DNA from 2 places in the Paenibacillus sp. J22FR83 genome. Region 2 is predicted to be linked to the other one. Evidence: riboswitches for the same ligand, from Rfam matches in the RefSeq annotation. Region 2 holds a riboswitch; the other holds the start of a gene.
What was found. A riboswitch is a leader RNA that binds a small molecule or an ion and turns the genes downstream of it on or off. The one in region 2 is predicted to bind thiamine pyrophosphate.
Positions count from the first base shown of each region.

Region 1: it holds a riboswitch for thiamine pyrophosphate, as region 2 does, so the genes downstream of both, AC58PV_RS05040 (thiamine phosphate synthase) here and AC58PV_RS09190 (ABC transporter substrate-binding protein) in region 2, are expected to answer to the same signal.

Region 1 is NZ_JCAUAM010000002.1:343,098-350,776, forward strand. Features, by position in the region: gene AC58PV_RS05025 (thiazole synthase) at 1-627, opposite strand, end outside; gene thiS (sulfur carrier protein ThiS) at 632-835, opposite strand; gene thiO (glycine oxidase ThiO) at 819-2,048, opposite strand; gene AC58PV_RS05040 (thiamine phosphate synthase) at 2,064-2,669, opposite strand; TPP riboswitch at 2,810-2,908, opposite strand; gene hflK (FtsH protease activity modulator HflK) at 3,092-4,099, shown strand; gene hflC (protease modulator HflC) at 4,096-4,968, shown strand; gene AC58PV_RS05055 (MBL fold metallo-hydrolase) at 5,067-5,813, opposite strand; gene AC58PV_RS05060 (Lrp/AsnC family transcriptional regulator) at 5,942-6,373, shown strand; gene AC58PV_RS05065 (bile acid:sodium symporter family protein) at 6,428-7,411, shown strand; gene AC58PV_RS05070 (SdpI family protein) at 7,461-7,679, opposite strand, start outside.
Region 2 is NZ_JCAUAM010000004.1:163,289-170,967, forward strand. Features, by position in the region: gene AC58PV_RS09180 (hypothetical protein) at 1-46, shown strand, start outside; gene AC58PV_RS09185 (patatin-like phospholipase family protein) at 317-1,168, shown strand; TPP riboswitch at 1,251-1,359, shown strand; gene AC58PV_RS09190 (ABC transporter substrate-binding protein) at 1,542-2,558, shown strand; gene AC58PV_RS09195 (thiamine-binding protein) at 2,587-2,877, shown strand; gene AC58PV_RS09200 (ABC transporter permease) at 2,877-3,644, shown strand; gene AC58PV_RS09205 (ABC transporter ATP-binding protein) at 3,663-4,439, shown strand; gene AC58PV_RS09210 (TatD family hydrolase) at 4,426-5,226, shown strand; gene AC58PV_RS09215 (DNA-3-methyladenine glycosylase I) at 5,308-5,868, shown strand; gene AC58PV_RS09220 (hypothetical protein) at 5,933-6,238, opposite strand; gene AC58PV_RS09225 (YpdA family putative bacillithiol disulfide reductase) at 6,373-7,359, opposite strand; gene AC58PV_RS09230 (hypothetical protein) at 7,522-7,679, opposite strand, start outside.

The DNA of each region.
Region 1 (7,679 bases), on a different contig from region 2:
TGATACGGCCGTGTTCAATAGCACGCCGTCGGCGCCCATTTCCATAGCTAATGATGCGTCGGAAGGTGCGCCAATTCCCGCGTCCACGATCACAGGTACTGTTGCTTGCTCGATGATGAAACTCAGGTTCAGCGGGTTAATTATCCCTTGCCCCGTACCAATCGGTGATGCACCAGGCATAATGGCATGTACGCCGAGTGCTTGCAAACGTTTAGCTAGCAAAACATCATCCGATGTATAAGGCAACACGATAAAGCCTTCCTCCAGCAGCATTTCGGATGCTTTCAGCGTTTCCACGGGATCGGGGAGCAGCGTCATTTCATCGCCGATCACCTCGACTTTGATCATGTCGCACAAGCCAGAGGCTTTCGCTAAGCGCGCGATGCGCACGGCTTCTTCTGCTGTTTTGGCACCAGCTGTATTCGGCAGCAACGTGAAGTTCGACGTATCCAGCATCGACAGGAAATTCGGCTGACTCGCCTCAAAAATATTCATTCGACGAACCGCAAAGGTCAGAATTTGCGACTCGGAGATATCCACCGCTTGTTTTTGAATCTGAAAATCTGGAAACTTCCCCGTACCTAGCAGCAAACGTGAACGAAATTCATATGGACCAATTTTTAACATGTCTTTATCCTCCTCCAACGAAATGAACGATCTCAATTTTGTGGCCTTCCGCCAGCTCAGCACCAGCGTGATCTTCTTTATGTAAAATGGCTGCGTTATGCTCTACCACGAGCATTTTGTCGCATAAATCGAAGTGGGCAAGCAGCTCCACGACGGTTCGAATCGTATCGGGTACGTCCACCTGCTGACCATTAATGTGCAGTTTCAATGCTTATCAATTCCTTTCCTTGGGCTGAAAAAGGTTCCTGACCCTCGTGACTGTTACTCACCCGCTCGGTTCTAGGGGACAGATCAGGGCTGAATGCATTCAGCCAAGGAGCTATAGATGCTTTCCCCTGCTCACCTGCGCCATCTCCGCCCAAAATCCAATCCGCCATCACCTTTCCGGTGATCGGGCTCAGCAAAATTCCGTTGCGGTAATGTCCGCAAGCTGTATACAAGCCCTCCACCGTCGGCACTTTGCCGATGTAGGGCAGCCCGTCGGCGGTCTGCGGGCGCAGCCCCGACCAAGCCTTCTCCCACTCGGCGTCGCCGAGCGCGGGCATCAACTCCCTCGCGCGCTCCATCAGCTCGGCTAAGCCCGAGAGCGACACCTTGCGGTCATAGCTGTGCGGCACGACCGTCGCGCCGACCACCAGCCGTCCGCCGGCTTTCGGAACGATATAGCACCCTGGCGAGAACAGGGTTTTCTTCAAGAGAGGCTTCGGCGTCCTCACGGAGAAGCACTCGCCTTTCACAGGATACATCGGCAACTCGATGCCGATGCTCCCAAGCAGCTGACCGCTCCACGTGCCTGCGGCGACGACCACGTGGTCGCCGTAGAGCGGACCGGCGGCCGTCTGCACGCCGATGACCCGCTCCTGCGCGGTCAGCAGCCCTTGCACCCCGGCGAACGGTTGCACCTTCGCCCCAAGCACCTGCGCGGCCTGCGCGAACGCGGCCGCCAGCAGCGGAGCATCGACCTGCCCATCGCTGGGCAGGTACAGGGCTCCGCGCGTCGCTGCGCTCAGCGCGGGTTCCAGGGCCGTGGCTTCAGCTGCGCTGAGCCACTGGGCCTGCTCGCCCGCGGCGCGCTGGAGCTTCTCCCGCGCGCGCAACTCCGCCTCTTGAACGTCGCTGAGCGCGACGTTCAAGAGCCCCTCACGGACGAGGCCGATGTCGATGCCCGTGAGTTCTCTCAGTTCCCCGCTCAACTCGGGGAACATAGATCTACTTAGACGCGCCCACTGGAACAGGGCGCCCGTGTCTTCCATCTCGGACTGCGCGCCGAGCATGCCTGCCGCCGCAGCCGAGGCTTCTGTGCCTAGTTGACCGCGCTCTAGCAGCGTGACGGACTGCCCTCTTTTAGCCAAGTAATAGGCAATGGATGTACCGATAACACCACCGCCAACGATGATGACATGGGATCTTGTTGCTGACATTTCGCTCACCTCTATTTATTGAAGCTCATCATGATAGGCTAGAACGGCTCCAAGCGGATCCGCTGCTTCCCATATTCCGCTCATCACTGCGATGCCGGATGCTCCTGCATCCAGAACCGATTGGACTCTCGCAGGTGTCATCCCGCCGATTGCAATGACAGGAATGTTCACCCCATTAACTACTTGTCTTAACTGCTCCAGACCCCTAGGCGGCACGCCTTGCTTGGAGTTTGTCGCAAAAATATGACCGAACATGACATAATCGGCTCCTTCTTTCTCACGCCAACTCGCCTCAACCGCCCCATGCACAGAGACTCCGATGCGCTGTATGCCCCGGCACAACTCATCCTGAATAACCAAAGGCGGCGTCGTACCTGGCAGCTGGAGTCCTCCTGTTTGCAAAGCCAGAGCGATGGAGGGAAAACCGTTAACGTACAGGCTTTTCGCCGGAATTCCTTGCTCTACTATGTACTGAATGCCGATGAACACTTCATCCAAGGATTTCGTTTTCTCCCGAATATGAATCGCTGTGACATACGGGTGAATCTGCGCCGCAATCTTTGCGATCTCAGACCATGCCATCTTCCCACTCGATATGACATGCAGCTCTTTCTCAGACATTGAAGGCGACTCCTCTCCACGAAATCTCACTATTTTTAACCATGTGAATCATCTCGACTGTGCAAATAAATACAAAAAAACCACTTTCCTCAGGAAAGTGGTTGTAGGCTGCCTCATCATAAATAACAATAAAATCGGCTCCAAAGCTCGTTCCACTTTCCTCCGCTGGCATAAACCAGATCAGGTTCAAAGGGTTCAGTCTACACTGTCTCAGCCTCTCGGCGCCCCTAGGGATTCATTCGTATGCGATTACTACTCATCATAGCATGACAGCCAACTCTTGGAAATACCAATTTTCCATTTTCATTGGCAGTGCCCTAACCTTTCTCAATTTATTGAGAATTAACCTCATCTCCCTGAAACCATTTCCAATACTTCCCGTATAGGACTATAAGTAAAACTTATATTAAGGGGTGTTTGCCATGGAACCGTTTGTACTGCCAGAATCTGATCGACGAAGACCCTCCTCCCTCCCGCCAGGCTTGATGACCAAAATTGTAATCGGCCTTGTCATCGTTCTCGTTCTTATTTTCGGATCTTCCACTTTCTACACAGTACAGGAGCATGAGAAGGCGGCTATTCTCACATTAGGTAAATATACGACCGAGAAGGAGGCTGGGCTTCACTTTAAACTCCCTTTTCCCATTCAACAAGTGATTGTATTACCTGCCAAAAAGACACAACGCATCCAAATCGGCTTCCGTGAAGCTGGTGGTAAAATTACACCCGTAGATGAAGAAGCGATGATGATTACGGGGGATGAAAATATTTTATCCGCTGATGCCGTAGTGGAATGGAATATCAGTGACATGCAGAACTATTTGTACAATATTGATAATGCTGAATTGTTCTTACGCAACTCGGCAAGTGCAGCGATTCGTTCGGTAATCGGCGCGACGGCGCTAGACTTTGCCATTACTGAAGGAAAAACTGAGGTCCAAGGCAAGGTTAAGGAGCGTTTGATTGAAATGCAGACGAAATATCAAACGGGCATTCATATTATCGATTTGAAATTCCAAGATATTGAGCCGCCAGCGGGCGATGTGCAGAATGCTTTTAAGGATGTAACGAACGCACGTGAAGAGAAAAACACGAAGATAAACGTGGCAACAAAATACGAGAATGATATCCTTCCTCGGGAGCGCGGTAACGCGCAGGCACTGATCGAGAATGCCGAAGCTCAGAAGAAATCACGGATTTTGAATGCACAGGGGGATGTTGCGAAGTTTAATGCCCTCTATGCGGAGTATGCCAATAATAAATCAGTAACCGAGAGCAGGCTTATCATCGAGACGTTAGAGAAAATATTGCCGAATGCCAAAATTTTCATCAGTGACAGCACTGGCGAAACCGTTAAATATTTACCAATCAATGAGCTGTTGCGTACACCTGCTGCTGCAACAGGTACGACTGGAGGGACTGCGAAATGACCGTACAAAATAAATGGATTCTGAGATCCATCCTTGGTGTCGTTCTCGTCATTTTCTTCCTGATTTCCATCTTTATTGTGAAAGAAGGCCAATACCGCGTCGTTCTTAAATTCGGAGAAGCTGTTCGTATCCAGACAGAACCTGGTATTCATTTTAAAATTCCGTTCATTGAATCGGTCCGCACGCTTCCTAAATATCAGATGGTGTATGACAGCAAACCTACTTCCATTCTGACCAAAGATAAGAAGCCGATCGAAGTGGATAACTATACGGTATGGCGCATTGATGATGCGCAGCAATTCTTGCGCACGATTCAATCGATCACTGGCGGGGAAGAGCGGATTGATGCCGCTGTGTACAACACCGTCCGACGGAAGTTGTCGGAGATCAATTACAGCGATATTATCAGCGAAAATACGCAGCGCGGGAATTTGAACGATGAGATTACGAAGGAAGTTTCGGATTTGATGGAGCGCGATAACTACGGCATTCAGATCGTTGATGTGCGCATCAAGCGTACGGATCTACCTGAGTCCAACAAACAAAGCGTGTACAAACGGATGATCTCTGACCGTCAATCCATTGCGGCGAAGTACTTGTCCGAGGGCGATGAGGAGTCGAAGAAAATCACCTCCAAAGCCGATCGCCAAGCAAGCGAATTGATCGCACAAGCGCAAGCGGATGCGAAGAAAATTGTAGCCGAAGGCGAGCAAGAAGCGGCTAAAATTTATAACTCCGCTTACGGCCAGGACCCTGCTTTTTACAATTTCTACCGTACGTTGGATAGTTACTTGGTGTCATTTCAAGGGGAGCCCGTCATTATGCTGCCGATTGATTCCCCGTACACCAAAATTTTACTTGGTAAATAATATTATTACGCCACAACTAGGTACAACCAAAGCAAGCATGCTCATCTTAGGATGGCATGCTTTTTATTTATGTGGTTAACCTTCTTTCCTTTCTGCTCTCAAACCCACTCCCCATCTTCTGGAATCACAACCTGCTCCAACAACCCTTCTACTGTCAATCTATCTCGCAAATCCGCACGCGTCACGTGGCAATGATTGATCGCATTCATGTGAACGGCAACGACTCGCGTGAAAGGTCCGTATCTGCATAGGCTTACCACATCGTTCGCATCCATCGTAATGGGATCGCCGACTTCGAACTGAGCGCCACCCGCATTGACAACGGTCCAAGCTGGTTGATGTTCTTCCAGCGCTTGCTGAACATCGTCGCACCATATCGTATCCCCCGCGAGGTACAATGCCGGCTCGTTCGCCGCTGTAAATACAAAGCCGGATACTTGCCCCATCAATTTCCCTATTTCACCAGTCCCATGCTGTCCACCCGTTCGGAACAAGGTTACTCCCCGTAGCTTATAAGACTCCTGGATCGCCGTTACGGACGTAAACCCCGCAGTAGTAAAGGCTTCTTCATCCCCTGGTTGGCACAGGATAGGTGTTGATTTAGGCAGCGCTTGCGCGGCCGCCCCGTCCCAATGATCCCCGTGCAGGTGGGTCACGATGATCACGTCAGGTTGACCAATTTCAGTTAACGGAAATGGCAGAGGCACGAGCGGGTTCCTTTTCGGATTGGCTGTATTCACGATCGGCGGGTTGGCGCCAGCGTCACTAAACATCGGATCGATTAAAACTTTAATTCCTGCGTATTCCAGCCAAATTGTAGCATGGCGAATTAATTGAAGATTCATTCTTCTAGCACCTCTTATCTTATAATTGTTGATCTGCTACAATTGTAAAATAGTTGACGTGCAACTCATACCATCTGATGAAAAGAAAAATCGAATTTCCATTTCATTCTGAAAGGAATTTATATAACGTGCTAAGCAACCCACCGATCGATGAGATCGATCTACGTATCTTGCACCATTTGCTGCAAGATGCCACTCAGTCGCACAAAGCCATTGGGCAGCACGTCCATTTAACGGGACAAGCTGTTGGTTCTCGCATTCGTAAATTACAGGATCTCGGGGTCATAACCGGCTATACCGTAAACTGGAATCCTGAGAAAATAGGGCAAGTCGTGCATGCCTTTATCGTTGTTTTCATGAAATCTAACACCGCTCATCAAGCGTTCCTCTCTTACATCGGGCATCAGGAGAGTGTCGTTGAGACGCACCGCGTAAGCGGCGAAGGGTGCTATTGGATGCGAGTTCGCGTCCGTACGCCCCTTGAATTGAATGCCTTCCTGGATGAGCTTCTCACATATGGCAATTACAAAGTCAGTCTTTCCATCGGTCAAGTGAAATAGCAGAATTAAATAGCAGACTACACTTCAAGCTGTCACGAAAGGATGTTCACCTAGATGCTGCCTCAGTTGAATCGCCAATTAGAAAAGATTTTGCCGCTCATCACACCTCTCAGTGTTCTTATCGGTGTTCTGCTCGGAAGTCACTTATCTGGGTTCACCTACTTGTCGCCATGGTTGTTTGCCTTCATGACGTTCTCGGGGAGCATCGCTTCCAGCTTCAGAGAATTCATCAAGGTCGTTGTTCAGCCGCTGCCACTTCTGACCACCTTATTCATTCTGCAAGTCGGGATGCCCCTCATCGCACTCGGACTCGGTCATGCTGTCTATGGTCACGAACCGCTGACAATTACGGGACTTATTCTAGCCGCAGCCATTCCTACGGGGATTACAAGCTTCGTGTGGGTAGCCATTTATCGCGGCAATATCGTACTAACGCTGTCGATCATCCTGATGGATACGATCCTCTCTCCTTTTGTCGTGCCATATACACTCTCTCTGCTGGTCGGCACCAAAGTGCAGCTGGATACGTTCGCGATGATGAAAGGCTTGTTCTTCATGATCGTCGTTCCTTCACTCATCGGGATGGGGCTCAATCAGTGGACGCGGGGTAAAATTAAGGAGCAATGGGGAGGCCGTTTAAGTCCTTTTTCTAAAATATGCATGGGTATCGTCGTAGCAATTAATAGCTCTGTCATCGCTCCATACCTCCGCGATTTCAATGCGAAGCTGCTCGGGTTGGCAGGTTTTGTACTTGTTGTGGCCTCACTGGGCTACATGATCGGTTGGCTTGTCGCTAGGTTGTTCCGATGGGAACAAGATGTCGTGGTTGCTCTTACTTTTAACAGTGGTATGCGTAATATTAGTGCGGGTGCAGTCCTTGCTGTAGCTTATTTCCCGCCACCTGTGGCTATTCCTGTCGTGCTCGGCATGTTGTTTCAACAGTCGCTTGCTTCTCTCTTCGGCTATCTGTTAAATCGAACGTATACGTTAAAAAGTGATTCGCCCAGTTTAAACGTTAATGGTGTTAAGCAAATGTGAAAAAAGACTGCTCAGCACTCGCTGAGCAATCTTTTTAATTTGGGCCTATTTATTTCGAAAGGCGACTAAACATCACATACGAATAGATAATCGGAATGAAGGAAGAGATGAGGATAGCGGCAATAAATATGCCGATGGCGACCGAGCTCGCTAAGAACGCTGCAATGAAAGCGACAATGCCTCCCACCATCATCAGCGGTCCGCCTAACCGATGCGTCTTTCTCCATATTTCTTCATTTGCGAGTGTCCAAGGTGTCCGAATACCGAA
Region 2 (7,679 bases):
TGAGTTTCCTCCTAGCCTAAATAACATTAGTAAAAACAAATCATAATTGTAGTATGGTTACCGACCCTTGCTCCTCGGAGCAGGGGTCTTTGGTAATTTCATGAAGGTGTCCCATTAGTTAAGGTTCGAAAAGTTGACGTACACGTTAAATTTCGGCAAAAATACGGTTGAACTGGGATTTCCCCTAATTTGTCTTAGAAAGTAGGAGGAAATCTTCGTCTTCGTCTCATTTTCGAAGAGGGAAGCCCGTTTCTTTTAATTTACAATTCCTGTATGCTAGAAAGGGGCTTGAGACAGACAGAAAGAAGGTGTCACCATGGAAGGGATTGGACTCGTACTGGAAGGCGGAGGTATGCGAGGGGTATACACCGCGGGAGTCTTGGAATACTTTATGGAGCAGGATTTATATTTCCCCTATGTGGTGGGTGTTTCAGCGGGCGCGTGCAATGCGGTTTCTTACATTTCTAAACAACCTGGGCGGAATAAAAAGGTAACGATTGACTATGTTGCGGATCACCGTTATTTAAGCTATCGCAACTTGTTGCGCAGTAAGAGCATATTTGGCATGGATTTTATTTTCAATGAGCTGCCGAATAGACTAGTACCCTTTGACTATGACACGTTCTACGCTTCTTCACAGCAATTTGCAATAGGTACAACAGATGCGCATACCGGGGAGCCGATTTATTTTACGAAACATCAGCTTCAACAGGAAACGATGCCCATCGTACAAGCTTCGAGTTCGTTGCCTTTTGTAGCTACGCCGATTCATTATGAAGGCAGAACATTATTTGATGGCGGATTGGTCGATCCGATTCCGGTACAGAAATCAGTCGCTGACGGCAATAAAAAGCATATCATTGTATTAACGAAAGAACTGGGCTACCGCAAACGGCCGTTCAAGCAGCGTTGGTTAGCGAAAAGTTTTTATCCAAAATATAACGGCCTTGTGAATGTGCTTGTGAATCGCAGCGAAATTTATAATTCTACACTTGAAACAATTGAACGAATGGAAGCGGATGGCAGTGCTATCATTATTCGACCTTCAACCAAAGTAGAAGTAGGACGAATGGAGAAAGATCCGCGGAAACTCGAGAAGTTACATGAACTAGGTTACGCAGATGCGCAGAAGATGGGATTGCAGTTAAAGGATTGGTTATTACACTAATGGGTGTAATTATACCCATACAACGGCAAATAGGGATAACTTGCTTATTTAGTTAACTAGGGTTATAGTAATGTAAATTGAATAGTAACCATCCGGGAGCTTGAGTAGTCAGGCTGAGAGTGCGGGATATACCGCTGACCGTTCGATCTGATCTAGATAATGCTAGTGCAGAGAATGATTGTACACGACTATACGTGTACGAATGTCAACGTATACGCCGCGAGAGACCTTTGGTCTTTAGCGGCTTTTTAGTTTCTATTAACTCCTGGGGTAATGCCAGCGTAGAATTTGATAGAATTGCACTGGCGCTCCCGGATAACGGGGGCTTTTTCGTATGGTTACATCAAGATCCACAGAGAAGGGGTAGAAGAATATGAAATGGAACAAAATTGCACCATTGTTGTTAGTCAGCTTTACCGTAGTAATGGCAGGTTGCGGCAACGACACAGGAAAGTCAGTTCAACCGACAGAAGGAAGTAAAAAGCTAACTGACGTAAAAGTTGTCCTAGATTGGACGCCAAATACGAACCACACGGGGTTGTATGTCGCGAAGGATCAAGGATTTTTTGAGCAAGAAGGCTTGAATGTGCAAATCATTTCCCCTGGCGAAAGTGGAGCGGATACGATGATCGCTTCTGGCGCAGCAGAGTTTGGGGTGAGTTATCAAGAAAGCATCACGCAAGGTCGTATTCAAGGAGTGCCACTAGTCTCGATTGCTGCAGTTATTCAACATAATACCTCTGGCTTTGCTTCACCGGTTGCGAAGAATATCAAATCACCGAAGGACTTCGAGAACAAATCGTATGGCGGTTGGGGTGCCCCTTCCGAAAGTGCCATGATTGAATCCCTGATGCAATCAGAGAAAGCGGATGCGACAAAGGTGAAAATGGTTAATATCGGTGACGCGGATTATTTTACAGCGGTCAAACGCGATATCGACTTTGCATGGATTTACTATGCATGGACAGGCGTAGATGCGGAACTTCGTGGTGAGCCGATGAACATGATTTATTTGAACAAATATTCGGAGAAACTGGATTATTATACACCTGTATTGGCGACAAATGAGAATATGATCTCTTCGAAGCCAGAAATCGTGAAGGCGTTCGTTGCTGCAGCGACCAAAGGGTATCAATTTGCCATTTCCAAACCGGAAGATGCGGCAAACATATTGATTAAAGCTGTTCCAGATCTAGATCCTAAGCTGGTCGTTGCTAGTCAAAAGTGGTTAAGCCCACGTTATCAGGATGATGCGGCACGTTGGGGTGAGCAAAAGAAATCCGTGTGGGAAAACTACGCCACGTGGATGCTGGATCACAAGCTTTTAGAGAAGAAGTTGGATGTGGATGCGGCATTTACGAATTCATTTTTACCTGAAAGTAAGAAGTAATTCCTAAATTGAAGAGGAGATGTCCATCATGGCTAATGCACTTGTTAGTATTCAAATAATCCCGAAAACAGTAAACGGTGAAGATGTCATTCCGTATGTAGATCGAGCCATCGAAGTGATTGCAAAGTCTGGTGTTAAATATTTTGTTTCACCGCTGGAAACAACGATGGAAGGTGAGTTGGATCAACTCCTTCTCATTATTCAAGATATGAACACAGCCATGATTGACATGGGCAGCCCGAACGTCATTTCTCAGGTTAAAATTTACTTCAATCCGTCAGGTGCTTCAATGGACAAGTTAACGGAGAAGTACAGATAATGAACATCCGTCGCTGGATTCAAGCAGGATGGCCGCCACTTGTGGTAGTCATCCTTCTGTTGTTTATTTGGCAGTTGGCTGTCTCATGGGCTGGAACCGCAGACTGGCTGCTTCCAAGCCCGCTCAAAATATGGCGAGACGGTACCACAGATATGCCGCGCGTATGGATGCATATGTGGGCTACCGTTCGTTTGATGTGCATGGGTTTTAGTATCGGTGCCATCGGTGGTGTACTAGTTGCCAGCGTACTACATAGGCTTCCTTTCGTTAAAGCGGGTTTCTATCCACTGCTGATCCTATCGCAAAATATCCCAGTTATTGCATTGGGACCACTGTTAATTATCTTATTTGGTTTTGGCCTATTACCTAAACTTATATTGATTTCACTTGTCTGTTTCTTCCCTGTAACGATGTCAACGTTAGATGGCTTCATGCAGACAGATCGCAGCATGTATAATTACATGCAAATGATTGGTGCATCGAAACGCCAAATTTTCTATAAATTAGAGATGCCTCATGCTTTGCCATTTCTGTTTACTGGGCTCAAAATATCCGCTACTTATAGTGTGATGGGGGCAGTTATTGCTGAATGGCTAGGCGGAAATGTGGGTCTTGGCTATTATATGATCTTACAAAAATCAGCCTTCCGTGCAGACCGGGAATTTGTGGCAATCGGAATTATCGTGATTCTGAGTTTGCTCTTTTTCTGGCTCATCGCTGGGTTAGAGAAGCTCATCATTCGTTGGAACGTCAAACGTTCCTCGTAGGAGAGGAGGGCTGTGGCCATGAGCAAATTAAAGCTTACTGGGATTCATCATATGTTTCCGAATAAAAAAGGGCAAGTCACCGTGCTTGTAGATATTCATATTTATGTCGAGCAAGGCGAGTTTGTATCCATCATTGGCCCTTCTGGCAGTGGTAAGAGCACCTTATTCCATATCATAGGTGGACTCGTGCAGCCGACATCCGGTGAAGTGTGGCTGGATGACGAGAAGGTGACAGGGAAAAAAGGACTTATTTCTTATATGCCGCAGCAACCGGCCTTGTTCCCATGGCGCTCTATTGAGGAAAATGTAGCACTAGGGCAGGAAGTAGCCGGAGAGTCGCGCTCTGCGGCGATCGCCAAAGCTAGAGAATGGCTGCCGAGAGTTGGACTAGGAGGCTATGAACGGGAATTTCCACATGTCCTGTCAGGTGGGATGCAACAGCGTGTTTCGTTCTTACGCGCTTTATTAAGCCCGCAGGAACTTATGTGCTTAGATGAGCCATTCGGTTCCTTAGATGCGTTAACACGGCTTGATATGCAAGCGTGGCTTCTTAACATTTGGGAGCACAATAAACGCTCCATCTTATTTGTCACCCATAGTATAGAGGAGGCACTCTTCCTATCTGATCGTATTTATGTGCTGTCTAATAAACCTGCAAGTATCTTGGAAGAGTTGAAAGTACCATTTGCAAGACCACGTCAGGAATCTATCATGCAGGAATCAGAGTTTATCGCACTAAGACAGCATATACAGGGACTCTTGCGACGGGAGAAAACAAACAATGTCAGCTATTGATGCACATATTCATCTCGATATGTACGACGAAGAGTCAGCGAAATTGATAATTGCAGAACTAGAAGCTTCGCAGGTGTTGGCCTTAATCGCGGTATCCCGCCATCTAGATTCCTGCAAAGCAACGAAGCAATTGAAGTCGCTTGCTCCCGGTCGCATTTTTGCGGCTTACGGATTTCATCCAGAACAAGAGTTGCCTACGACAGAGCAGTTGGACGCATTAATAGATTGGATGAGTGAGCATGTGAATGACATGATCGCAGTTGGTGAAATTGGACTTCCATATTACACGCGTCATGAAGTAGAAGGGGCAGGACAGGCGTTTGACGTAACACCTTATATTGGGTTGTTAGAGCGTTTCTTGCAGCTTGCTGCTCAGTGGGACAAGCCAGTTGTCCTGCATGCCGTATATGAAGATGCGGATGTCGCATGTGCGTTACTAGCCAAATACGGAATCAAGAAGGCGCATTTCCATTGGTTTAAAGGATCTGACGAAACCGTGGAGCGAATGATAGGCGCTGGTTATTATATTTCTATCACGCCAGATGTTCTCTATGAAGAAGAAATCAGAACATTAGTTCGTAACTACCCTTTGGAGCTCATGATGGTAGAGACAGATGGACCTTGGCCATTTGAAGGACCGTTCTCAGGTGAAGAGACACATCCGTGTATGATTCACACAGTCATTGAACAAATCGCTGAACTGAAGGGGAAGAACGTGCAAGAGACGGTTGCGATTTTATTCCAAAACACCAATCACTTCTACAAGTTGCCTGGCGACCTTAAATAAATCCAACTGGACAAGTGTTCGTATAGGATCTATAATGAAATAGAACACATGTTCGATACTTGGATGAGGTGAAGGAATAACATGACAAACCGCTGCGGTTGGGTCAACGAAGACCCTTTATATCAAGATTACCATGACCATGAATGGGGAGTTCCTGTGCATGATGACCGCGTCTTGTTTGAGATGCTGAATTTGGAAGGTGCTCAAGCTGGTTTAAGTTGGTATACAATATTAAAGAAGCGAGATAGCTATAGGGAAGCGTTCGATGGTTTTGACCCGCACATAATTGTAAATTATGATGAGGCGAAGCTGCAGGAATTGCTCTTGAATCCTGGCATCGTGCGTAATCGTCTGAAAATAGCTTCCGTCGTCCAGAATGCCAAAGCCTTTCTTAAGGTGCAAGATGAATTTGGCACATTTGATTCGTATATTTGGAGCTTCGTAGGTGGCAAAACCATAAAGAATAATTGGGAAGACAGTCGTCAATTGCCTGCCAAAACGGATATTTCTGATCGTATGAGCAAGGATTTAAAGAAGCGTGGCTTCAAATTCGTCGGTTCGACGATTTGTTATGCTTATATGCAGGCAGTAGGTATGGTGAATGATCACGCCCAAACTTGTTTCTGTTATCATAGCGAATAGCATGAGGTACACATAAGGCCATCTGAAGGACGAAAGAGTCCGAATCAGATGGCCTTATTGTGCTTCAATTGGCATGTTGGAGTTGTTTCTCTATTAAATTAACTCTGATCATGTGAATCCGTTTGCGGATATAGAAATCATAAATGGCACCTGTCAGTTCCTTTGGTTTAATGCGGTTGTTCGTATCGTTATCTATGATAGTTACCGATCCATCGTCATAAAACTTGAACGTGTAATCGGCATAGTAGGTGTGCGATTCATCAAGCATCTCATCAATTTGTTCAGGCAAAAGATGGTCAGTGTCACACAATGCCTTATGGTACCAATAATCTCTCTCGATAAAACGAAAATTGTGACTGGGGTTCATCATGTTAACTACCTCCTCATCTAATTGGAACGTTTGTTCTTGTTTTTATTATAGCAAACAAGTGTTCGTAATGGAAGAGGAATCTCTGAAAAATAGGAAATATTTTCATAGAAAGTATGCAAAAAAGCCACCAATCACTAAGATTGATGGCTCTGACCGTTAACAATATGTGCAGTAATGGAAAGTCCGTGCAAACGGCCGCTCTCAATGAAGATCTCGTTCGCATCGTATTTGGAAGAAGCGACAACCCCAGCGACATATAAACCAGGGATGTTCGTTTCCATTGTGTCTGGGTTGACTAGAGGTGCGTTCGTTTCTTCATGAAACTGGACACCAATATCTGTTAGCAGCTGCCGATCTGGGCGAAAGCCAGTTAAAGCAAGCACGAAGTCATTATCTAAAGTGACGTGTTCGCTCCCTTTTCGTATTAGAACAGATTGTTCGTCTATTCGTTCTACCTGTGAGTCAAACCACATGCGGATGCGTCCTTTATTCACCATGCTTTCAAACAAAGGGCGAACCCATGGTTTAATATTGGCTGAGAAATCTTTGCCACGATAGACGACAGTTACCTCAGCACCTACCCGGAGCAAATCCATAGCTGCATCCACAGCTGAATTGTTGCCGCCGATAATCGCGACTTTTGCTCCAGCATAAGGATGTGCTTCTTTGTAGTAATGCGTCGTTTTGGGAAGTTCCTCACCTGGAATACCCAACAAATTAGGGTGATCGAAGTAGCCTGTAGCAACAACGACCTTGTTCGTGTCGTAAGTGGCTTTGTTGCCAAACTGATCGGACGTATGGACCTTAAATCCAGAGGCTACTTGATCAATCCGAACAGCTTCTTCATAAGAGTGAATACGCAGCTGCTCACGGCGAGCGACCTCACGATAATAAACAAGCGCTTCCTGACGGTATGGTTTGTCGTGTGGAGTCGTAAAGGAATAACCGCCAATCTCTAATAATTCCGGTGTACTAAAAAATTGCAAATACGTAGGATATAAATAAATGGCATTTACGATACAACTTTTTTCTATGAGTAATGGTGAGAGTCCAGCGCGTTCTAAAGCAACTGCTGCCGATAATCCGCAAGGACCCGCACCAATAACAATGACTTGTTCCAATGTTGCAACCTCCTTCAATTCAAGCCTATTAGTCTATAGTAGCTCACGAAATAAGAGATGCCAAGTTTGAAACCCCCCGAAAATAAGTCGAATTAACGAAAATAGAGCAGCCTCCACCTCCTAGGAAGGTACGGAATGACTGCTCTAAACGTATGAAGCCGACTATTTTTGATTCAATTGATTTTCTTCATTATCTTCACTAATATCGTCTTTGGCTAGATTAATGGAAGATGTGCTTGGAGCATTTTCCAACGTATCGTTTACGAAAGCCATATCTTGATTCTCCGCATTCGTATTCGTAGTACCTGTATAGTTGCCTT